Regions from separate parts of the Bacillus sp. VA15 genome, predicted to be linked through region 2. Evidence: riboswitches for the same ligand, from Rfam matches in the RefSeq annotation. Region 2 holds a riboswitch; the other holds the start of a gene.
The links. A riboswitch is a leader RNA that binds a small molecule or an ion and turns the genes downstream of it on or off. The one in region 2 is predicted to bind cyclic di-AMP.
Positions count from the first base shown of each region.

Region 1 (12,039 bases), on a different contig from region 2:
ATTTGGGCAGTGGTCCATACCGAAATGTCATTTTGCCATTCTGCCAAACATCAATCATGTTATAATGATTTCAACAGCAAGTGCTGCATTTTGCGATGTCAGGCAGAAATAAAAATGGCAACAAAATTTTTAAAAAATCCCGATTATAAAGGATTACGAGAAAGAACTAAAAAGGATTAAAGAGACTATAAAGCTTGATAAATCAACGTTTCAAGGGTATGTCAGAATATCAGAAAGTACGCAAGGATAACGCTGGCAGCGTAGAGGTCAGGGGTTCGAGCCCCCTTGGCTCCATACCTTTAAACCCTTATTCTATAAGGGTTTTTTTGTTTGTGAGGAAAAGGCCATTCGCTGAACCCTTTTGTTGTTCAGAAATCAAAGTAAAGCAGTTCACCTGTAAATCATGAATTTTCCAATACACCCCTTTGTTCCTCAAAGACCGTCATGTCTTCCAAAGGGGGTGAGTAGACATGAAGAGACACCATTCGTTCGGACGTAGGATTGGACATTTTGTGAATTAAACCTTTGGTTGAAATAAGGCATTCTCCTTCGTGGACAAAGTATGAATTAGAGAGTTCTGCGTGTTCGCCGGTTGAGCGATAAATTGAATTAAGAAGCTTTCCTTCTAGCACCATTGCACAACCAATGGATTGGCCATGATCGTGGACTGCTGTCTCCTTGTTTGGGGGAATGTTAATAACGATAATTTCCAATTCGTTGTTTCTATAGATGGCATTTCGGCCGTAAGCGTACTGGTCTGGTTCCTTAATATACGGTTGACTCAATTTTGATGCGTTTGGAATTTGTTTTAAAGAAGTTGCCAAATCTTTAACCGATGGATTTTTCAAGCCGCTAAAAATGTCTTGGATGCACTCATACAGTTCCATTCGTTTTTGCCTCCCGGATTATTTAAAATTGACAAACATTGGTATTTCACAGATTAATTCATGGTATTTACCTATACACAATTTAGAGGCGGCAAACGCCCAGTGAACAAAAAAAATTGTGCGGCCAAATGTTGTCTTATCACCAATTTATTCGAGTTTATTAGTGGGAATAGGGAATTGAAAGGGTTAAAGCCGCCTTGTCTCCAAAATACGATATCGGTCAAAAGCTGTTCAGGCTTTTATTTTTTTGCTTGAAATTTGCGCCATTGACAAATCATAATCGATTTGGAATAATGTTTGAATATATGCTCATTTGTTCACATAATTATAATAAAATAATATCATTTCCCAAGATAGGGAGAGTATTAGAATGAAAGCTAATGGCATGCAAAATCTATTAGCTTCTTTTGTTTTCAAAAAATGATGTGTTTCGTATGTATTCATTTAGGAAGGAATGACAACATGAAGACAAAACACTACTGGGTGATTTCTTTGCTCGCCGTTTTAGCGGTCGGGCCGGGATTGATGTCTAACACGGCATTGTCGTCAGTTCAAGGCCTTGTTCAGAAGACGGTTGGAACAAGTGACTTCACATCGGTGAATCCAATATTGATCGGCAATATGGCCTTTGCTTTATTAGTCCCGGCAGGACCGCTGTTGAGGAAAAAATTCGGTGCCCGTCCAATCTATCTGGCTTCATTACCCGTTTTTATACTTGGCTCACTGCTTTTCGCATTTTCCAGCGATATTGCATGGATGGCGGCAGGGCGCTTTTTACAGGGGGCGGCTACAGGTGTCATGCTGATGATTATGATTCCAATGCTTGTCCTGTCATTTCCGATTGACCGCAGGAACTACGCACTGCTGGTGCTAATCGGGGGATTTTATGGCTCTGTTATCATCGGCACGATTCTGGGAACGATTGCAACAAGCTACGGGCATTGGAGATGGCTGTTTTACATCTTTGGCGCGCTGTCACTGATCGGTGTCGCGGTGAGCTATTTCTTTCTTCATGATGAGCATCATGGATCGGCAGAACAAGAACAGCCGCTAGATCGTGCAGGAATCATTTTATCTGTGTGCCTTGCTGCAGCCTCAGCGGTTACATTCATTTTTCTGCAAAAATGGGGACTTTCATCAGGTTATGTATGGACTGGTTTTGGGATGACGTTATGTTTGCTCCTTGTTCTATTGATTGTGGAATATAAAGTGAGAAATCCTTTCATTTCTATTAAACTGATGCTGCTGCCAAAACCGGTGCTCGGTTTATTCATTATAGCTGCTGGAACGATAACGGTAGCTGTCAGCCTTTCTGCTTTTCAGGGATTGCTCCGTCAAATGTATGATATTTCTCAGGAGCATCTCATTCTTTTAAACTTAACTCTTTTAATCGGAGTGGCGATCGCCGCCATTGTGAGCGCTTTGTTTTATGATAAAGTCGGGCCCGGGGTGCTCGGTATTATAGGTGCTCTTATTCTCGTGTTTGTGAATTTTCAATGGCTGCATATGCAGGATCAATCGTCTCTCTATATGTTTGCAGTGCTGTTTATCATGCTTGCCGCTGGAACGGGACTGACAGTGGCCGCAGGGCTGATGGGAGCTGCTATGGGCGGCCCGCTGCCTGATTTGGTCAAGAGAATGACAGCTGTTCAGTTTTTAAGATTGTTTGTCTATATGGGAGTTCCAATCCTCATCGGCTTTTTCACGAAAAAAGATGCTGCCAGACAAAGCGGTTCGATGCAGGATTCTATGATGACTGCTTATCATGATCTCTTTTTCATTTCTTTTATTCTGAGTGTGCTGCTCGTTTGCCTGTCATTCTGTATGAACGCTACAGGTAAGGGGCACAAGTTGGCACATAAAACGCATGATAAAGCGAAAACAGTTCCGAAAGAACCAGCCGTTTCAACACAAGGACTATCAAAAGCTGCTGTTACATCACATAAAGTGATACATGATACAGAATACCGTAATGTACTCAGAAATTTACAAAAATAGATACACGATCAAAACCTTTTCCTTCAGGGAAAGGTTTTTTGTTTGCAATCTTTTCCCAACTTTGTCCCTAAAGAATTGAAAAATATTAGAAGTGCAAGTAAAATTCTAAAAGGTAGATTCTTTTACATTCGTAATCTTTTAACTCGAAGGAAGGTTTTCATGGCCCGTAAAAAACTGAAAAAACGTAGACTCTTCATTTCACTATTTTTCATTGTATCGATTCCGCTAGCCCTGTTTGTTTTAGCGACAACGTTATCAAAACCGATAGAAACATCCAAAGAACCCGAAGAAATTGATGAACAGCAGGTATTTATAGACAGCCTGTCCGGACATGCACAAATTTTGTATGAGAAATATCATGTCCTCCCCAGCATCACGATCGCTCAGGCCATTCTCGAATCCGACTGGGGGAACAGCGAGCTTGCTGCTCAGGCCAACAACCTTTTTGGCATAAAAGGAAATTATAAAGGCCATCATGTCACGATGGAAACGGACGAATTTGAAAAAGGGAAAAGAAAAACCATTCGAGCGAAGTTTCGAAAATACAGCACGTTTTTTGAATCTATGGATGACCACGCCCAATTGTTTGTCCGCGGCACATCGTGGAATAAAAAGAAGTATAAACCGGTGCTTGAGGCCGGAGATTATAAGGAAGCGGCAACTGCATTGCAAACATCAGGATATGCTACAGACCCTGACTACGCTGATAAAATCAGCGCTATTGTGGAAAAATACGATTTAGATGAGTACGATGAGGTAAATCCATCGCTCAAATCAGTGGATTTAAAAGCCGCCATTAAAGACAGTGCCGTTCAAGACATATGGTCCAAGCCTTCTACTGATGATCGGTCCATAAAGCTCACCTCTGCCCAATCTTACGTCGGCAAAGACATAAAGGTTGTATCTAAAAAGCAGAAAGGCCAGTCCGTATGGTACCAATTTCAAATCAATGATAAACTCATCGGCTGGATTGATGATTCAGCTGTTGAAATAAAGGAAGCAACCTGAGCCCTTTCTCCTGGTATATTTAATTCTTTGTTCCATTCAGGGGAATTTGAGGTATAATATTCCACGGAAGTTATCACTTATTGACTATGCTTTCAGGAGGGAACAAAGGTGCAGAAATATAGACGGAGAAACACGGTTGCCTTTACAGTACTAGCTTATTTCACTTTTTTTGCGGGAGTATTTTTGTTTAGTATCGGACTCTATAATGCTGATAATCTGGAACTCAATGAAAAAGGCTATTACATCGCTGTTATGATACTTGTAGCGGTCGGTGCGATTCTTACACAAAAAGTGACCCGTGATAATGCAGAGGATAACGAAATCATCGCGGAACAGGAAAAAAGACAAAATCAATCTCATATCGAATCATAAAAAATCCGGCGCCTAAATCGCCGGATTTTTTGTTATTACCCCGTAAACACCTCGCCGTCAGGGTAACGAATATTTGATTTCTCTGTTTTCGCAAATGAAAACACGAACGTCAAAGGACCAATTCTTCCGATGAACATGATGACAATAATGATACATTTCCCCGCTTCTGTAAGTTCAGGAGTCAATCCCATCGATAAACCGACAGTTCCGAATGCGGAAAAAGTTTCAAACACAATTTGAATAAACGGCGCTTGCTCTGTGATCGTCAGGGCGAATATCCCTAAAAACACGATGAACAAACCGGTGACGCTCACAGCTAAAGCTTTAATGATAATCGGATATTTGATGGAGCGGCGGAAAATAACCGTTTCTTTTTTACCTCGCAAATAAGCGATCACAGACATTAAAATCACGATGAACGTAGTCAGCTTAATGCCGCTCGCCGTTGAAGCACTGCCTGCTCCGATAAACATTAATAATAAAGTAAATACAATCGTTCCTTCTCTCATACTTCCAATATCAAGAGAATTGAAGCCAGCGGTTCTTGGCGTCACAGCTTGAAAATAGGAAGCCCATAGTTTATCTCCTATATGCAGGTGGCCGAGCGTGCCGGGATTGCTGTACTCTAAAATAAAGATCACAAGCATAGCGACCGCATTCAGAATCAGGGTTCCTGTCAGCATGATTTTCGTATGTAGAGAAAAGGCTTTAAATCGCCGATTTTTCATAATGTCAAACAGAACGGTAAATCCGATTCCTCCTGTGATAAATAAGAAAGTAATCACTAGGTTAACTGTAGGATCGCCAACGTAGCTCATCAAATTATCCGGCCACAACGAAAACCCGGCATTGTTAAAAGCAGATATTGAGTGAAACAGACTGGCAAACAAGCCGGATGCCCAACCATACTGGGGCACAAGCCTGATGGATAAGATGAGTGCTGCTATCAACTCAATACTGATGGAAAACAGAAACAGGACTTTGACAAGGCCTATGACGCCGCCGATTGTCGGCTGGTTTAAGGCTTCCTGAACCAGCATTCGTTCTTTTAATCCGATTTTTTTCCCTAATATCATGACGATCAAAACAGCAAAAGTCATAAATCCAAGCCCGCCGATCTGAATCAGCCCCATGATGACAGTTTGCCCGAAAAGTGTAAATTCTGTACCGGTATCGACAACTGCAAGCCCTGTAACAGTTGTAGCCGAAGCTGCAGTAAAAAGGGCATCTATCCATGACAATGGCTTCATTGTAGAAATCGGAAGCTTTAACAGCACAGCCCCGATGATAATGGTAAGAAAAAAACCAATTGCAAGCACTTGAGGCGGTGTAAAACGAACCCATTTGATCACTTTATCCTTTTGAAGTGTCACCTATGTCTACATCCCTTCGTTTTCAAAACGTTTAATATCCTTTTTGTGCCCCATGATCACCAGGCAATCCTGTTCGTGTATGATGTCTTCAGGTGCTGGAGAAAGACGGATATCTCCATGATGTTTAATGGCCAGGATCGTGCAGCCGTACTTCGCTCTTACATTCAGATCAATAATCGATTTTGAATCAAGCTTGTGTGTTGCCAGCAGCTCGACAATACTGTAATCATCAGATAAATCAATGTAATTCAAAACGTTCTCATCAGAAAGGCTTTGTGCGATCTTGACGCCCATATCCTTTTCAGGATGAATAATGCGGTCAGCGCCGATTTTTTCAAGCACCTTATGATGATAATGGTTTTGAGCCTTCACCCAAATATGTGGAATGTTAAACTCCTTTAATAATAGGGTGGTCAGGGTACTCGCTTGAATATTCGCTCCGATTGCAACGATCACATATTCAAAATTGCGTATTCCTAACGATAGCAATTCGTTTTCTTCGGTGGCGTTGGCGATCACCGCATGAGTTGCGTAAGAAGCGTATGCATTTACCTTTTCTTCGTTGATATCAATCGCAAGGACCTCATGGCCCATTCTGTGAAGCTCTTTGCAAATGCTTCCACCAAACCTGCCCAGTCCGATCACGGCAAATTGCTTATTTTTTATTCTTCCCAATGTTCATAACTCCCTTAGTTAAATTAACGTTTTTGAAGCAAAAAAGACCATTTCGAAGAATGGCCGCTAATAGACCTCCTCTCTGTAAACGCCTACGAGGTTAGCTGTCGGATTAGGGATTCAGAGTACCCCCTCTTACTTAGTAAGATTCACCCCAAGGCTGTTAAAAAACAGCCAATCGTTGGTTCCCCCGTTCGTATTTGATTAAGCGGTAAAAGAGACTGTATGAAATTGAACACTCAAGAATTTACTCCTGTTTCTAGAGTTTGTCAATTTAAATTTTAAACTAGAAAAAGATAACTGGAAAAAGAGGAAAAAGGGGAGGTCAAAAAAAGTAAAAAAGACCGGCGTTAACCGGTCTTTTAGATTAGTTGCAGCCGCATGGCTGAGTCGGAGGAGTGCTGCGCTTAGCCACGTCAATGCTGGCTTCTGCGTAAAATTTATTTCCGATGCTCAATGATTTATTCTCCGCACGGAAAGTATATGTACCTGCGGCAGGAAGTGTTTTGTTATTCAGTTTTAATTTGAACTCGCCAGCTCCTAACAAATCAAGTGCCAGAGGGATTCTTACTGTTTTCCCGTTATTGAGGATCTGTGTTTCACGCAACGCACGTCCGTTCATTGTGTCTTTCGTATTTGCAGTAAATCCGCTTGGCAATGTAAATTCCATAACGCCAAGGCTGAGAAGCGTATTTGGACGATACGTCAATTCGATATCTGAGAAAGACCATTCAGTTTTGCTGGCCCCTGTAATTGTTGCGAACAATGAAGCTGTTGACTGTGTTTTCATAGTAGACTCAGTATGAGCGGAAGTTGATTTAGATTCAGCCGCGAAAGAAGCTGAAGGTGCTGAAACGAGTAAACCGAGACTTAATGCACTGATTGCCAAAGAAGATAATAATTTGCGTTTCATAATAAAATTCCCCCTAAAAAGTTATAAAATATACAGGCCTGCCCGCTTTTCACCTCCTCTGAACGGCCAAATACAAATTTTACCTACATAAAATTACCATCAAATATTTTGGAAGTAAATGGGGTGTTTTTCCCGTATTTTTCAAATTTGTAGTAATTACATATAAAAGAACAAAAAAACGCCCGGTTTCCCAGGCGTTTCTGTTTTACTTTGTTTCAATCGGTATAAATTTAAAAATTTCCCCGCTCTGCACCGATTCAGCAAGCCGTTTCAGCCAATCATAGTAAGCTTTAGAGCTTTCCAGCTGCTCGTATAACTGCAGTGCTTCATTTTTGATGTCCTCACTGAGACTGTCTTTGTTTAAAACCTCTTGTAAATCAGCCTGAGCTTCTTCAATTGCTGCTACATTTACCTGAACTTCCCGTTCCCATTTGGGCGGAAAGAAATTTGTGAAAAATTTGAAGAAATCTTTTTCAGCTACAAATGTATGCTTGCGGATGCCCCGGTGAAATGTTTTTTTCACTACATTTAAGTCCTGAAGCTTTTTGACGCCTGTGCTCATGCTTGGCTTGCTCATTTGCAATTCCTCACGCATTTCGTCAAGCGTCATCTCATCCTTCATATACATCGTCCCATATAGAATCCCGACACTGCGGGTAATTCCGTAAAGATCCATCGTTTCAGCAATGGAGTCGATAACAAGATCCCGAGCCTGTTCTATAGCTGCAAATTCTGGATTTTCATCCATACTGACCCTCTTTTCCTTTAGAAAATTAAATTCGTTAAGTTATTTCTTTATGTTCTTTATCTTAACGAAACATAAAGAAATGTCAAAAAGAAAAATCAAAATGGGGCTTTGACAGTTTAAAATTCGTATGTTAGATTAAGGTTGTTAAAAACATTAAATTTTTATTTAACAAACTTTATTTACGTCAAGGAGGCTTATATGAGTCAAACATTATATATTGACGGAGAATGGATCAGTGCCGAAAAAGAGCAGATCCGCAGCATTATCAACCCATTTAATCAAGAAGAAATTGCAACCGTAAGCGAAGGAGGTCGAGAGGACGCCATCAAGGCAATCGCAGCCGCGCGAAGAGCATTTGACAAAGGAGAATGGTCATCTCTATCGGGGCTTGAACGCGGGAAGATTGTTCTGAAAATTGCGGAATTAATCAGGCGCGACCTTGATGAACTGGCTGAGCTTGAATCGCTTGATACTGGAAAAACACTCGAAGAAAGCAAGGCGGATATGGACGATATCGCCAATGTTTTTCAATATTACGCCGGATTGGCAGATAAAGATGGCGGAGAGATCATTTCATCTCCGATCCCTGATTCAGAAAGCAAAATCATCAGAGAGCCAATCGGGGTTTGCGGCCAGATTACGCCGTGGAATTATCCGCTCCTGCAAGCGAGCTGGAAAATCGCACCCGCACTGGCTGCAGGAAATACTATCGTCATGAAACCAAGTGAGATCACGCCGCTGACGACAATCAAAGTCTTTAAGCTGATGGAAGAAGCCGGTGTTCCAAAAGGTGTCGCAAATCTTGTTCTTGGACCGGGAGCCACAGTGGGCGACGAGCTTGCCGTAAACAAAGACGTCGATTTGATTTCGTTTACGGGTGGAATCGAAACAGGCAAAAAAATCATGCGGGCAGCAAGCGGAAACGTCAAAAAAATCGCACTTGAACTTGGCGGAAAAAATCCAAATATCGTTTTCAAGGACGCAGATCTAGAGGTTGCGGTCGATCAGGCATTAAACGCTGTATTTTTCCACGCCGGCCAAGTATGCTCAGCTGGTTCCCGCTTGCTTGTTGAAGATGCCATTCACGATCAATTTTTAGCAGAGCTTGTCAAACGGACAAAACGCATAAAACTCGGAAATGGTTTTCACGCAGATACAGAAAGCGGCCCGCTTATTTCGGCAGAGCACAGGGCAAAAGTAGAAAAATATGTAGAGATCGGAATAGAAGAAGGTGCGAAACTGGAGACAGGAGGCAAGCGTCCGGAAGACCATGCGCTTCAAAAAGGCTTTTTCTATGAACCTACTATTTTCTCAAACTGTAAATCTGACATGAGAATCGTTCAAGAAGAGGTTTTCGGTCCTGTATTGACAGTCGAAACCTTCAGCTCGGAAGAAGAGGTTATCGCGCTTGCGAATGATACCATCTATGGCTTGGCCGGAGCGGTATGGTCAAAAGATATTGAAAAGTGCGAACGCGTAGCAGCCCGCTTGAGAATGGGGACAGTTTGGATTAACGATTTCCATCCGTACTTTGCACAGGCGCCATGGGGCGGCTATAAGCAATCCGGGTTCGGACGCGAGCTTGGAAAAATAGGTCTTGAAGAATACACAGAAGTCAAACATGTGTATCGCAATACAAAACCGGCAGCGGTTAATTGGTTCAATTCATAAGAGGGGGAGTTAATGATGACATTAAATATGAAAATAGAAAGCATGCACAAATTCCATACATTTGAAATTCCGACTGTGATTAAGCACGGAATCGGAGCAGTCAAGAATACGGGTGAAGAAGTAGCTGCGCTTGGCGTTTCAAAAGCACTCCTTGTCACAGACCCTGGAATTTATAAAGCCGGCGTCGTAGATCCTGTTATCGAATCACTTAAAGAAGCAGGCATTGAAGTGGTGCTCTTTAATAAAGTAGAGCCAAACCCGCCTGTCCGTCTGGTGAATGAAGGGTCTGAGCTGTACAAAAAAGAGAACTGTAATGGTTTGGTGGCAGTCGGAGGCGGAAGCTCCATGGATACTGCAAAAGCAATCGGAGTAGAAGCCACTCACGAAGGAAGCGTGCTGGATTATGAAGCGGCAGATGGGAAAAAACCGCTGGAAAACCGTATTCCTCCGCTGACGACAATTCCGACAACGGCTGGAACAGGATCAGAAGTAACCCAATGGGCGGTTATCACAGATGAAGATAGAGAATTCAAATTCAACACGGGCGGTCCGCTGATCGCAGCGCACCTGACCATCATTGATCCGGAGCTTCATGTTTCAATGCCTCCGCATGTAACAGCCATGACGGGAATTGATGCGCTTGCTCATGCCATTGAGTGCTATACAATGAAATTTGCGCAGCCAATCACGGATGCAGTTGCCTTGATGGCGATTGAATATGCCGCTCATTACATTAAAAGAGCATTTGCTGACGGAGAGGATCTGGAAGCAAGATACGGAATGGCGCAGGCTGCGATGCTTGCAGGTCTTTCTTACGGCAGTGAATCAGCGGGCGCGGCTCATGCGATGAGCCAAACGCTTGGCGGTATTATCCCAGTCGCTCACGGTCAATGTGTGGCTGCGATGATGGGACCTGTCATGGAGTACAACTGGAAGGGCTACCCTGAGAAATTTGCACGTATTGCGAAAGCGTTCGGTATTGATACAAGCAATATGACAACAGAAGAAGCTGCGAAAGCATCTGTCAATTGGATGTATGACCTGGTCGAAGACTTAGAAGTACCGACTTTAGAAGAGCAGGGAGTATCACCTGATATGATCGAACGTTTGTCAAAAGAAGCGATGAAAGATCCGCAAACCTTCGGAAACCCTAGAGATTTAAATGAAAAAGCATACAATTGGATCTACAAGCGCTGCTTTAACCTTACACCTAAAACGGTATAACTACATGTCCCGCTCCTTTACAGAGCGGGATTTTTTTGGATAATAAAGCATAGATGGAAATTTTAGAGAAGGAAGGTGCTGCTGATGTGGAAGCGTATAACCGCAAAAACGGAAGGTGTATATATCGCAGATACAGAAAGCTTCGTAACAAAGCAAATGGACAAGCTAGATTTTGATTATGGCGGCATCCCCGGCGACTTGCATTTTGGCCTGACCAAAAAAGCGGGAGCCAGAGAACCGATGTTTTCAAGAGGGACTGAAATTTTTAACCGGAGACAAATTTCTATTGTTTCAATAGAGGAATGTGATGAAATTGCTTTAAAAATGGGAGTGCCGAGCATTTTGCCGGAATGGCTCGGGGCGAATGTGGCAGTCAGCGGCATACCTGATCTTACTTCATTAAAAGAAGGAAGCCGGCTCATTTTTCCAAGCGGAGCCGCTTTGCTGTGTGAGGGAGAAAATGATCCGTGTATTCAGCCGGGAGAAGTCATTCAGTCTTATTATCCGGACAAGTCAAAGCTGGCACCGGCTTTTGTCCGTCATGCACTGGGCATAAGAGGGATTGTGTGCATTGTTGAGAGACCCGGAGCTGTTTACGCAGGTGATGAAATAGAAGTTCATTCCTATCAGCGGAAAGTCAAACCACGAAAAGCAGAAAGGGTCTGATCAAATCAGGCCCTTTCTATCTTCTCTTTAATTTCTTTAATCTGGCTGAGATGCCGTTTTTCATGGTGGCCGATAAAATCGATCCACTGTCTGACAGTCAGCTCTTGAAACACAGGATGCGGAAGCACTCTCTCAAAATCTTCTTCTTTCAGAGAGGCAATTGCAGCAGTCAGCTGCTCTCTCACCACATCAAGCTCGCGTTTCATTTGGCTGCCTGAAATAAAATCATGCTCAGGCTCAAGATGACTCGGAGCTTTCCGTTTATTATTTCTATCCTGTGCTACCTCAAGCGGTTTTTCTTCAACTTCTTTAACAGGAGCTTCCTTTACACGTTCCTTCAGCATTTTTTGTGCGGCCATATCGATTTTTTTCAAATGGTCAAGCACTTCCCGTATGCTCCATTCTTCAGCAGAGGGCTTTTGATTCAGCTTTTCGTCAGAAAGTCCTTTTACTTCGTTCCACGTTTCTAATCTAGCTTCATTAAAGATACTCATCATATCTCCT
Region 1 covers NZ_JBVQPQ010000006.1:4,192-16,230, reverse strand. The annotation lists gene cdoA (cysteine dioxygenase) at 402-887, opposite strand; gene AC0DBE_RS15270 (MFS transporter) at 1,350-2,885, shown strand; gene lytG (exo-glucosaminidase LytG) at 3,045-3,893, shown strand; gene AC0DBE_RS15260 (YiaA/YiaB family inner membrane protein) at 4,002-4,265, shown strand; gene ktrB (Ktr system potassium transporter KtrB) at 4,301-5,638, opposite strand; gene ktrA (potassium uptake protein KtrA) at 5,645-6,313, opposite strand; cyclic di-AMP (ydaO/yuaA leader) riboswitch at 6,387-6,534, opposite strand; gene bslA (biofilm surface layer hydrophobin BslA) at 6,681-7,226, opposite strand; gene gbsR (transcriptional regulator GbsR) at 7,432-7,974, opposite strand; gene betB (betaine-aldehyde dehydrogenase) at 8,173-9,645, shown strand; gene gbsB (choline dehydrogenase) at 9,661-10,869, shown strand; gene AC0DBE_RS15225 (MOSC domain-containing protein) at 10,954-11,535, shown strand; gene AC0DBE_RS15220 (DinB family protein) at 11,541-12,029, opposite strand.
Region 1: another riboswitch for cyclic di-AMP. It lies ahead of ktrA (potassium uptake protein KtrA); the one in region 2 lies ahead of kimA (potassium transporter KimA).

Region 2 (12,039 bases):
CACATTACTTTTATCCAGCTTCGGCGGTTTTAGACCAAAACCAATCAGCAAAGCTGTCGCTCAAGCTGAAGAAGTCCGAAACAATTCAAGCCTTAACGGCGGAAAACGAATCGGTTTCTCAGGCGGCAGAACTGAAGATCATGATCAATGGCCAGCCGCACTCGGTCCGGCTTGATGATTTAGGAAAAGAAGATAAAAACGGATTCTATCATGTCATGGTAAAAGTGGACCCTAAACTGCTGCAAAAAAACCGCTACATTGATATTCAGTTCGTTACGACTGGGCTAAAGGAAAACAATCCTTGCAACACCACTGATGAAGAAAAGTGGGTCTTTATCGATAAAAGCAGTACATTGTCTTACGCCATCAAAGATATGTCTCCGTCAGCGGATTTCCAAGAGTGGCCGCTTCCTTACGCTGGAAATCAGGAACAAACAACGTTAATCGTTCTTCCTGACACCGTAAGCCAATCGAAGCTTGCGGAACTTTCTCTCGTAACGGAGTCCTTCGGCAGTGAAGCGCAGCACTCATATACGGTGAAAAAATCATCTGATGTAACAGCAAATGATGCCAAAGGGCGGAACCTCATTTTCATAGGGGGTATCGATCAATTTTCTCTTCTGAAGGAGAAATCATCAGATCTGCTTGTTCCGCAAACAAAGAACGGCTCGTTTGATGTATCAGGTTTTGAGATGCTGAATGAGACAACAAAACGAGTGGCATTTACTCAAGCATCTCTTTGGGATACACGATACACAATGGCTGTCTTTGCACCATCAAAAGGAACTGGCGCGGCTGTCACGAAAGAGATCATCAGTTATCTGAATAGTACCGATGACTCGGCAACCGTCGTTAACGAAACCACCAGCCAGCAGGTGTTTACAAACCACCAGCAGCTTAAATCTGAAACTAACAGTTCCAGCACAGAGCAATCATCACAGGATAATAGCCAGAAATGGCTGTATATTGGTGTGCTGGCACTTATTATGGTGATTGCGGCAGTGTTCATTTGGGTTGCCGTAAGACGAAGAAAAAGAAAGACAGATACAGAATAAAACAGAGGCAATCTAGCCTCTGTTTTTTTATTTTTGGTATGTAAATTCCATTTGTGGAACCTATCATTTTATTTTTTCCGCCCGGCCAATAAGCCTCTTTACAACGTGCAGGAACGGGAGTATGATCTCTTTTAGAAAACAAATCGCTTAATCTGAAATCAGAGCGGGGGACCCATTAGAACGGCTTTTTTGCCGTTGGGGTGAATCCTTTTTAGGTAGGGCAAACTCTCATATGCCCGAATCCGTCAGCTAACCTCGTAAGCGTTCGTGAGAGGAGATGAATGAAACCTGTGTTCGATGTGATGGCACAGGGGCATCCGTTTGCCTCTGTGTTTTTTGCTGTTCATTTTTAGAATGCAAATCGCATACAGAGACATCATAGCAGAAAGGACTATTACAAAATGTGAGAGCTAGATGCTGATGTTTTTATTGTTTTAATTGAAAAATGAGAAATTAAAAGGGGAAGACATCGATGTATCATTCAATCAAACGTTTTTTGATTGGGAAACCACTAAAATCTCAAGCAGCTGGAGAGCAAAAACTGACGAAATTAAAAGCCTTAGCGATGCTTTCCTCAGATGCACTTTCATCTGTCGCATACGGCACAGAACAAATTTTAATCATTTTGGCAACAATCAGTGCTGCTGCATTTTGGTACTCCATTCCGATTGCGATTGGCGTCCTCATATTGCTGCTCGCACTGATTCTTTCATACAGGCAAATTATTTACGCTTACCCGCAGGGCGGCGGGGCGTATGTTGTGTCGAAAGAAAACCTCGGTGAAAAGCCGGGATTGATCGCAGGCGGTTCACTGCTTGTCGATTATATTTTAACGGTAGCGGTAAGTATTTCCGCAGGAACGGACGCTATCACGTCGGCCTTTCCTGTATTGCATGATTATCATGTGCCGATTGCTGTTTTACTCGTTTTAGTCATTATGATTTTGAACCTGCGCGGGCTTTCGGAATCAGCATCGATTCTTGCCTATCCGGTTTATCTGTTTGTGGTGGCACTTTTGGTTTTGATAGCAGTCGGGTTGTTTAAACTCATGACAGGGCAAATAGACCAGCCAGTCCATCATACACCGCTCGGTACACCTGTAGCCGGCATTACGCTGTTTTTGCTGCTCAAGGCCTTTTCTTCGGGCTGCTCGGCCTTGACCGGGGTTGAGGCCATTTCTAACGCGATTCCTGCTTTCAAAAACCCGCCTGCGCGAAACGCGGCTAGAACTCTTGCAATGATGGGCATTTTGCTGGCGATTCTGTTTTCTGGGATCACGGTGCTCGCATACGGCTATGGAACGGCGCCGAAGCCCGATGAAACGGTGGTTTCACAAATTGCGTCTGAAACCTTCGGGCGGAATGTGTTCTACTATGTGATCCAAGGTGTCACATCACTTATTTTGGTCCTTGCGGCAAATACGGGATTTTCAGCCTTCCCGCAGCTTGCCTTCAACCTGGCGAGAGACCAGTACATGCCGCGTATGTTTACAGTCAGAGGCGACCGCTTAGGCTTCTCAAATGGGATTATCTTTTTAGGCGTTGCTTCGATTGTGCTCATCCTGCTATTCGGAGGACAGACAGAGCATTTAATCCCCTTATATGCTGTGGGCGTATTTATTCCATTTACGCTTTCGCAAACCGGCATGTGCATCAAATGGATTAAGCAAAAACCAAAAGGGTGGATCGGAAAAATGCTGATCAACTCCTGCGGCGCTTTGATTTCGTTTATGGTTCTGTCGATCCTGTTTGTGACGAAGTTTAATGTTGTATGGCCTGTGTTAATCTTTATGCCTATCGTCGTTTTGCTGTTTTTTGCGATTAAAAATCACTACACAGCTGTCGGTGAACAGCTTCGCATCGTAGACAAAGAGCCAGAAGAAATCAAAGGTACGGTTGTGATTGTGCCTGTAGCTGGTGTCACCACCGTCGTGCAAAAATCGATTCACTATGCGAAATCACTGTCCGATCAGGTGATCGCCGTTCACGTGTCATTTGACAGAGAACAGGAAAAGAAATTCGAAAAACGCTGGGAAGAGCTCAATAACGGAGTGCGTCTCGTTACGCTTCACTCCTCGTACAGAAGCCTTGTCCATCCGTTTGATAAGTTTTTGGAAACAGTTGAGGCAAAAGCGAAGAAGGAGCAGTTTTCCGTCATGGTGCTGTTTCCGCAATTTATTACGAAAAAACGCTGGCACACCATCCTTCACAACCAATCGGCTTTCCTCCTCAGAGTCCGGCTGTTCTGGAAAAAGGACATAATGGTTGCCACGCTGCCGTATCATTTTAAAAAGTAAAGCTCTAGGACCAAGGGAATCACCTTGGTCTTTTTTTGCGGGAAAAGGAGAAATGCAATGTATACACAAGGTGCATTTGTGATCGTGTTGAACAACAATCAGCAGATTCTGCTGGTTAAACGAAAGGATGTCCCTTTATGGGATCTGCCGGGCGGCAGGGTCGATCCCGGGGAAACGGCTGAGGCAGCGGCAGTTCGGGAGGTATTGGAAGAAACGGGATACAGCGCAACGCTTTCTGCGAAAATAGGTGTCTACCAAAAGGCCAAAGTTTCAAGATGAGCAGCATGTATTTGCCGGACACATAACAGGCGGACAAGCGATAGCGAACGGGATGGAGATAGCGGAATTGAAGTGGTTTTCTCCGCACCGTTTGCCGCTTTTTATGGTGCCGAACCGAAAAAGGCAAATCAAAGATTTCGTGAATGGCGCTCTAGATACAACCATCACCCTCAAGGACAGAGGCATGCTTGCGGTGATCGACCTGTTGAAAAGAAGACTGGGCAAGTGATAAAGGTCTCCGGGTTTTAAAGTGTTTCTCCTGTGGTATTGAAAAAAGGAAAAAGGAGGATACGGCATGGCACACAAAACTGCAGGACAAGCAATGACAGAACTGCTTGAACAATGGGGAGTTGATCATGTTTACGGCATCCCTGGAGACAGTATAAATGAGTTTATCGAGGAATTAAGACATGAAAGAAATCAATTGAAATTCATTCAAACCCGCCATGAAGAGGTAGCAGCGCTGGCGGCCGCGGCTGAGGCAAAACTCACCGGCAAGATCGGCGTCTGCCTGTCAATCGCAGGGCCGGGTGCAGTGCACTTATTAAACGGTTTATATGATGCAAAAGCGGACGGCGCCCCTGTGCTGGCAATTGCAGGACAGGTTTCATCAGGCGAAGTCGGACGGGATTATTTTCAGGAGATCAAGCTTGAGCAAATGTTTGAAGACGTGGCTGTGTTCAATAGAGAGGTACATAGTGCGGAATCACTGCCGGATCTCTTGAATCAGGCGATCCGCACCGCCTACAGCAAAAAAGGCGTTGCGGTATTAAGCGTGTCTGATGATTTGTTTGCGGAGAAAATCAAACATGAGCCCGTGTACACCTCACCAGTGTATATTGAAGGGAACATTGAACCGAAAAAAGAACAGCTTGTCACTTGCGCGCAATATATAAATAACGCCAAGAAGCCGATTATCTTGGCGGGGCAGGGAATGAAAAAGGCGAAACGGGAGCTTCAGGAGTTTGCGGACAAAGCTGCAGCCCCGATCGTTGTCACGCTCCCGGCAAAAGGCGTCGTCCCCGATAAGCACCCGCATTTTCTCGGCAACCTCGGGCAGATCGGCACAAAGCCGGCCTACGAGGCAATGGAGGAATGTGATTTATTAATTATGCTCGGGACTTCATTCCCGTACCGCGATTATTTGCCTGATGACACGCCGGCGATCCAGCTCGATTCAGACCCGGCGAAAATCGGAAAACGCTATCCGGTGACAGCGGGACTTGTCTGTGATTCGACTCTCGGCCTGCGTGAGTTAACGGAGTATATTGAACGGAAGGAAGACAGAAGATTCCTGAATGCCTGCACGGAACATATGCAGCATTGGTGGAACGAAATCGAAAAAGATGAGACCGAGGCGGAAACACCGCTCAAACCCCAGCAGGTCGTGGCACGTCTTCAGGAAGCGGCAGCCGATGATGCGGTGCTCTCTGTAGATGTCGGCACTGTGACAGTCTGGATGGCGCGGCATTTCAAAATGAACGCGAACCAGGATTTCATCGTTTCCAGCTGGCTTGCGACAATGGGCTGCGGCCTGCCGGGAGCAATCGCAGCAAGCTTGTCCGAACCGGAGCGCCAGGCGATCGCCGTCTGTGGTGACGGGGGCTTTTCCATGGTCATGCAGGATCTCCCGACCGCCGTCAAATACAAGCTCCCAATCACCGTCGTCATTTTAAACAATGAAAACCTCGGTATGATCGAGTACGAGCAGCAGGTCAAAGGCAATATCGACTATGTCACAAAGCTTCAAAATGTCGACTATGCCGCATTTGCAGAAAGCTGCGGAGCAAAGGGCATCAAGGTGACCAAAGCGGAAGAGCTTGCACCCGCTTTCCACGAGGCGTTACATGCTGACCAACCGGTCGTTGTGGATGTCATGATTGGAAACGAACCGCCGCTGCCTGGCAAAATCACCTACGGGCAGGCAAAAGGCTTCAGCAAATACATGCTGAAAAACTTCTTCGAAAACCAAAAATTTGAAATGCCGTCACTGAAGAAAAGTTTAAAGCGGTTATTCTAAAAAAAACAGGGGTCTTTTGAGGCCCTTGTTTTTATGCATTGGAAACAAATGTATTTTTAGTTATCATAACATTACATTGCAAATAAAGGAGGAAAGTATGTTTGAATCCATAAAATTAGTGGTGTACTTATTAGGATCAGCAGGAATGATTTATGCAGCCTGTCATGATTTTCGCCATGCTCAAAACGGACAAAAGGACAAATGCATCTTCTTTCAAAGCAAAAAGATCAGCGCATTTGTCCTTTTATGTTTCGTATGTTTATTCTTTTCAAATCTTGCAGAGTTCTCTTCTTTATAAGTTTATTTCTCTTTTTTCTTAAGCCCGAAAAAGAAAGGAAAAGCAGAACCAACCAAAAAGGTGCCGAATAAAAACATTCCGCCGATAAACACGTGGAAATTCGTGTGTCCGGCCGTAAACGCGGTGATCAAGGAAATGATACTGAGCACGATCATGGCAATGCCAGGCGCGACTCTCATTTTTCCTTTGGATTTATAGGCAACAACAGAACATAAAATTCCGATTACAATAGGAACAATCCACAAATAAAACAGAATAAATACTGACATCATCAAAACTCCGATTTTTTCTTCTATCATAACAAATTTCTGTCAAAAAGGGTATCAATGAGCTTTTGCGAAAAATCAAAACCGGCTTAGCAGCCGGTTTTTTTAACGAAACGTATCAACAATTAAAAATATATTCAAAGCAACGATCAATACAGCAATCAGCCAAGAAACCACTGTGACCCATTTGGCGTTGATCAGTGACCCCATAATCCGTTTATTGCTTGTAAACATAATAAGCGGGATTAAGGCAAAGGCGATGCCGAAGGACAGCACGACCTGGCTCAGTACGAGAGCGGTCGTCGGATTGACGCCTGATGCGATGATCAAGATCGGCGGAATAATCGTGATAAACCGCCGTACATACAGCGGGATGCGATAGTTGATAAATCCCTGCATGATCACGTCGCCTGAAAGTGTGCCGACTGACGAACTGGATAGTCCGGCAACGAGCAGCCCGATTCCGAATAAAGCCGCTGACACAGGGCTGACAAGATGTCCGAATTGTTGATATGCCACATCGAGATCCTCGACAAACAGGCCGTTTTTGAAGAATAATGCAGCAGCCACAATCAGCATACTTGCATTAATAGCTCCTGCAATCAGCATCGCTATTAAAATATCAATAAATTCAAATCTGAAGATTTTTTTCCGTTCAGTATCAGTTTTGCCAACCACCCGCCGCTGTGTAAGGGCAGAGTGTAAATAAATGGCGTGCGGCATAACGGTTGCGCCGAGAATACCCGCTGCAAGAAGCACACTGTCAGTGCCATGAAACGCCGGGACAAAAAGGCCCTTCATCACTGACGCGGCATCAGGCTTTGCGAAAAAGGTCTGCAACGCAAAGGCGATCACCACTACAAATAGCATACCGGCAATGCCGGCTTCAAGTGAGCGATAACCGCGGCGCTGAAGCTCCAATATCGCGAAAGAACCGATCGCCGCTATAATAGACGCTTCAAGCATCGGGATGCCAAACAGCAAATACAGTCCCAGAGCCGCCCCGATAAATTCCGCCAGATCAGTTGCGATAATGACCAGCTCGCCCTGAATCCATAATCCAATGGAGACGGGTTTTGGAAATTCTTCGCGGGCAACCTCAGGCAGATTTTTGCCTGTGGCAATACCGAGTTTGGCGGATAGTGATTGGATTAAAAGCGCCATGATATTCGAAAATAAAATCACCCATAGCAACATGTATCCGTATTTAGAACCCGCTGATATATTCGTTGCGAAGTTGCCGGGATCAATATAGGCGATGGCTGCTATAAATGCTGGGCCCAGAAAAGGAAGCAGCCCTCTGAATCCTTTGATTTTCCCGTCAAGCGCATCTTGGACTGCTTTGGAACGGGGAGATTGTGCTGTGATGTCCTTGTTCATCATGTCTCACCTGAATTCTGATTGTTTTTGCCGAACAACAAAGAGTTTCCTTAAGGCAAATTATTTTATCTACATCATATGACCATCCCGGTTTCTTGTCAACCGAAAATGTTCAAAGTACTTTCATAAATTTTTCCCTGTTATGTAACATGATATGTAGGGATTCGGATTAGGTCCCATATAAAAAGGCATCGTTTCAGTTCGAAACGATGCCTCCTGTATGAAATGAGTCTAGGCTTCCTTACGCAGCCCGCGGAATACGAGGCCCAGCAAGAACACGAAGATGGCCGCCCCGATGATGGCTGGGAAAATAGCAAAGCCAGCGAGGCTCGGTCCCCAAGTGCCAAGGAGTCCGTGTCCGATCCAAGCACCGATCAGCCCGGCAATCATAGAACCGAAAATTCCTCCCGGCATCCGGTTTCCTACGATGGCGCTTCCGATTAATCCGATTACGATCGCAACAACTAATGAAACCAAAAAGCTAATCATTATACTCACCTCTCATAAATGATTTATCAATCAATAACCGCTTATGCCAAACCTGAAACACCGAAAAGCATATCGCTTTATGATTCTGCTTTAATTTTTCTCTGCACGCTGCCGTCAGCCAAATGAACAATCACCTCAGTGCCTTTATGTGCTGCAATTTCCTTTGCCCGTTCAATCGCATCTTTCTTTGTATCTTTGATCTCAGAGACACGTTTGGCACCCTCGGCTTTGACCGCCCAGCCGTTTTTATGCTTGATGACATGCTCAGCTTTATCCATAAGCTCTGGGCCGTTGTCACTGCTTGAATCTTCATCGCGTTCTGTCTCATCATCATGCTTGAGGAAATCATCAATTTCTTCTTTAGAGGCGTTTTCCGCCCATTCCTTTGCTTTGCTTGTCGCAATCGGAATCGCGCGTCCGTCCTCATAGCCCTCATCAATCATCGCATTCGCAATTTCAATTGCTTTTTTCTGTACCGGCTTCTCAAGATTTCTTAATGAAGCGGGATAATCCTTCATCGACCAAGGCATGTCCATCACTCCTTTTCCTTTTATAAAAATGGTACCCGCAGGTGAAAAATAAAAACGTTTTCGAGAAAATGAAGGTATACTATATAGTAGAAAAAACGGAAGGGAAGTGCGAGTTGGGTGACACCTGAACTTAAAGAAGACTTACATCAGCAATTAAAAGAAATAGAAAAATGGGAAAAAGATCAGCAAAAAGTCTGGTTTTGGGAAAAGCTCAGCCGTCTCCCGTTTCAGCTACTGGACAAGCTGACGCCGGAATTCATTCAGAAAAAGATCGGCAAGCTTTTGGATGAGGTCGGCAGCTTTGTTCAAACAGGAGGACAGTATCTGACATCGGAAAAACAGATTATCAAAACGTTTCAAAAGAAGCTGCCGGAGCAAACCTTTGAGTCTTTGGAGGACGTCCGAAAAGCGCCTCTGCCTGTCATGGATGAAATTGCGGAAGGAATGGGCAAAAACAGAATCAACACGGCAACCGTACAAGGCGCGACAACGGGTGTGGGCGGTGTGTTTACGCTGGCGGCAGACATTCCGGCCGTGCTTGGTCTGTCGTTAAAAACGCTGCAGGATATCGCTGTTGCTTACGGCTATGACCCAAAGGAGAAAAAAGAGCGTGTCTTCATCGTAAAATGTTTGCAGCTGACATCGGCTGATGTTGTCGGCAAAAAATCGATTTTGCAAGAATTAAAAGACTATGATCAAGATCGTACATATAAGAATGTCGCTTCTCAAATCCAAGGCTGGCGTGAAGTCGTATTAGGATATCGCGACACGTTTGGCTGGAAAAAGCTTTTTCAACTAGTGCCGGTCGCGGGAATGGTCTTTGGCGCGGCAGCCAATCGCTCAACATTAAACGACATTACCGAAACGGGCATGATGCTGTATAAAAAGAGGCGCATTCTTGAGCGGCTGAAAGAAACAGAACAAGAGATGGAATAGAAGAAAGCAGACGGACAACGCGCTCCGCCTGCTTTTTTTAGTGGAAACACACCCAATGTGCTTTGTTTGTTTAAAAGAATTGATAGCGGGAAAACAACAACCAACACCAATTAAAGGAGGAATTCAAAATGGCAGACGATAACAAAATGAGCAGAGAAGAAGCAGGTAGAAAAGGCGGAGAAACAACAAGCAAAAACCATGATAAAGAATTCTATCAAGAGATTGGCAAAAAAGGCGGAGAAGCCACTAGCGAAAACCATGACAAAGAATTCTATCAAGAAATCGGCGAAAAAGGCGGAGAAGCCACTAGCCAAAACCATGACAAAGAGTTCTACCAAGAAATCGGCGAAAAAGGCGGAGAAGCCACTAGCGAAAATCATGACAAAGAATTCTATCAAGAAATCGGCCGTAAAGGCGGAGAGGCAACAAGCAAAAATCACGATAAAGAATTCTATCAAGAAATTGGCTCAAAAGGCGGAAACGCCCGCAACAACGACTAATCAAAAGCATAAAGGCAGACAACCTGTAGATAAAAAGCGATCCGGCACATCAGCTGGATCGCTTTTTTATTTTAGGAATTTTCTCAATTTATGCCGGTATTACGATACAATAAGTGAAAAAAGGGGTTTTCGCTAATGTCCGAGATGCAAAATTTGCTCGCCATCGCCAATGAAGTCAAAGAAAAATACGCCAATTTTCCAATCTCAGAGGTCAACGACCACTGTGTGCGCCTCGCTGTGTTTACAGGAGAATATGACTGGCACCATCACCCTGACTCAGATGAATTATTCATTGTTCTTGAAGGTGAACTGCTGATCGATTTTAAGGACAAAGAAACCGCGGTACTCAAAGCAAATGACAGCCTGCTGATCCCAAAAGGAACGATTCACCGCACGCGCTCTTACGTCAGAACGGTGAATCTCTGTGTCGAGCATACACAAGCGAAAACAGTCATCATATAGGAATTGCCATGCTAATCAAAAGGATTGTATGTGAAGTAGACGCTGCAAACACTGAAGCATTTTCAAAAGCGCAGTCACAGTGGGGAGCATTATCACATGTAAGTGGCTTCATCAAACAGGCCGGCGGCTGGCGGAAAACAGCAGATGGACTGTTCACCGCAGAAATCATCAGCGTTTGGGAGAACAGAGCTGCCTATGATCATTTTATGGAGAACGAACATGACAGCATATACGAGGAAAATGAACAGAAGGCAATGATTCTTTCGATAGAAGTGAAGCTGTACGAAGAGGGTGAACCGTTCATTCACGATCTGTTACATAACTCTGACATCCGGCACGAACCAGACTGGACGGTTCTGAAGGCATAATGAAAGCCCAAAACATCATGTTTTGGGCTTGTGTCTTTACTCGCGTCCCGGAAGCGTATCATGAACAAAAGGCGGTGCTGGTTTTAATTCCGGTTTTTCTCCAAAAGCTTTAGCTTCTTTCACATATTCAAAGGCTTCTCCATCCGGCGCTTTTTCGTTCAGCCAGGTTTGCTCGGCGCTTTCCTCGCCTTCAGAGAAATTGATAAGCTGATGCGAGAACTCTTGTTTTTCAAGTGCTTTCGGGAAGGTCCCCGGCACAATCGGGCCTTCTTGTGCTTCTAATTCTTTAATAGCGGCGAGCCATTGGTTTTGGTGCATCGTGTCACGCGCCAGCAGGAAGCTGAGCATATCTTTAACGCCTTTGTCATCCGTCATTTCAAACAGGCGTGCAACCTGCAGACGGCCTTGTGATTCCGCATTCAGATTGGCGCGGAAGTCTGCCAGCAGGTTTCCGCTTGCTACGATATAGCCGCCGCTCCAAGGTACGCCTGTACTGCTTTCCGGCATGGCGCCAAGTCCTGATACAATTGCATGGTGAGGGTTCATGCCGCCCAGGATGGAGCCGATGACCGGATCTTCAGCGGCTTTTTCCTGCTGATCAAGCGGGGCATCCTCAAGAAGTCTGGCAATCATCGTAGCGATCATTTCAACATGCCCGAGTTCCTCAGTTGCCGTATCCATCAGCAAATCCTTGTATTTTTCATTTCCTCTTGTATTCCAGCCTTGAAATAAGTATTGCATGGCAACAGAAATTTCTCCGAATTGCCCGCCTAAAATTTCTTGCATTTTTTTAGCGAATAATGGATCTGGACGATCTGGTTTAGCAGGATGCTGCAGCTTTTTCGTATGCTTAAACATGTTTCCATCTCCTTTTTTCGTTTATCTCTATTTATATTTCCGATCAATTGAAAGATAAACGAAAAACAGCGTATCGAGATGGGGATTACGAATCCTCTCGCAGCTCTAAAAGCTCCTGTATCAGCTTCCGGCCGAAGATGGGCTCGTACTGCCGGTAAACAGGATCAAGGCGCTTCATCCATTCTTTTTTCTCTTTATCTGACAGCTCGTAGATTTTAATAGATGAATGTTTTTGGATTTCTTCCAGCTGCTCCTTGTTCATTTCTTCGGCATACGTTTCGTTCCACTCCGTCGTTTCCTTC
Region 2 covers NZ_JBVQPQ010000003.1:162,597-174,635, reverse strand. The annotation lists gene AC0DBE_RS10700 (cellulose biosynthesis cyclic di-GMP-binding regulatory protein BcsB) at 1-1,055, shown strand, start outside; cyclic di-AMP (ydaO/yuaA leader) riboswitch at 1,190-1,334, shown strand; gene kimA (potassium transporter KimA) at 1,528-3,351, shown strand; partial or broken gene AC0DBE_RS10690 (NUDIX hydrolase) at 3,409-3,859, shown strand; gene AC0DBE_RS10685 (pyruvate oxidase) at 3,926-5,650, shown strand; gene AC0DBE_RS10680 (hypothetical protein) at 5,951-6,217, opposite strand; gene AC0DBE_RS10675 (Nramp family divalent metal transporter) at 6,320-7,597, opposite strand; gene AC0DBE_RS10670 (GlsB/YeaQ/YmgE family stress response membrane protein) at 7,826-8,083, opposite strand; gene AC0DBE_RS10665 (DUF2188 domain-containing protein) at 8,161-8,613, opposite strand; gene AC0DBE_RS10660 (EcsC family protein) at 8,731-9,549, shown strand; gene gsiB (glucose starvation-inducible protein GsiB) at 9,678-10,049, shown strand; gene AC0DBE_RS10650 (cupin domain-containing protein) at 10,185-10,511, shown strand; gene AC0DBE_RS10645 (YdbC family protein) at 10,520-10,879, shown strand; gene AC0DBE_RS10640 (manganese catalase) at 10,916-11,737, opposite strand; gene dctB (C4-dicarboxylate TRAP transporter substrate-binding protein DctB) at 11,823-12,039, opposite strand, start outside.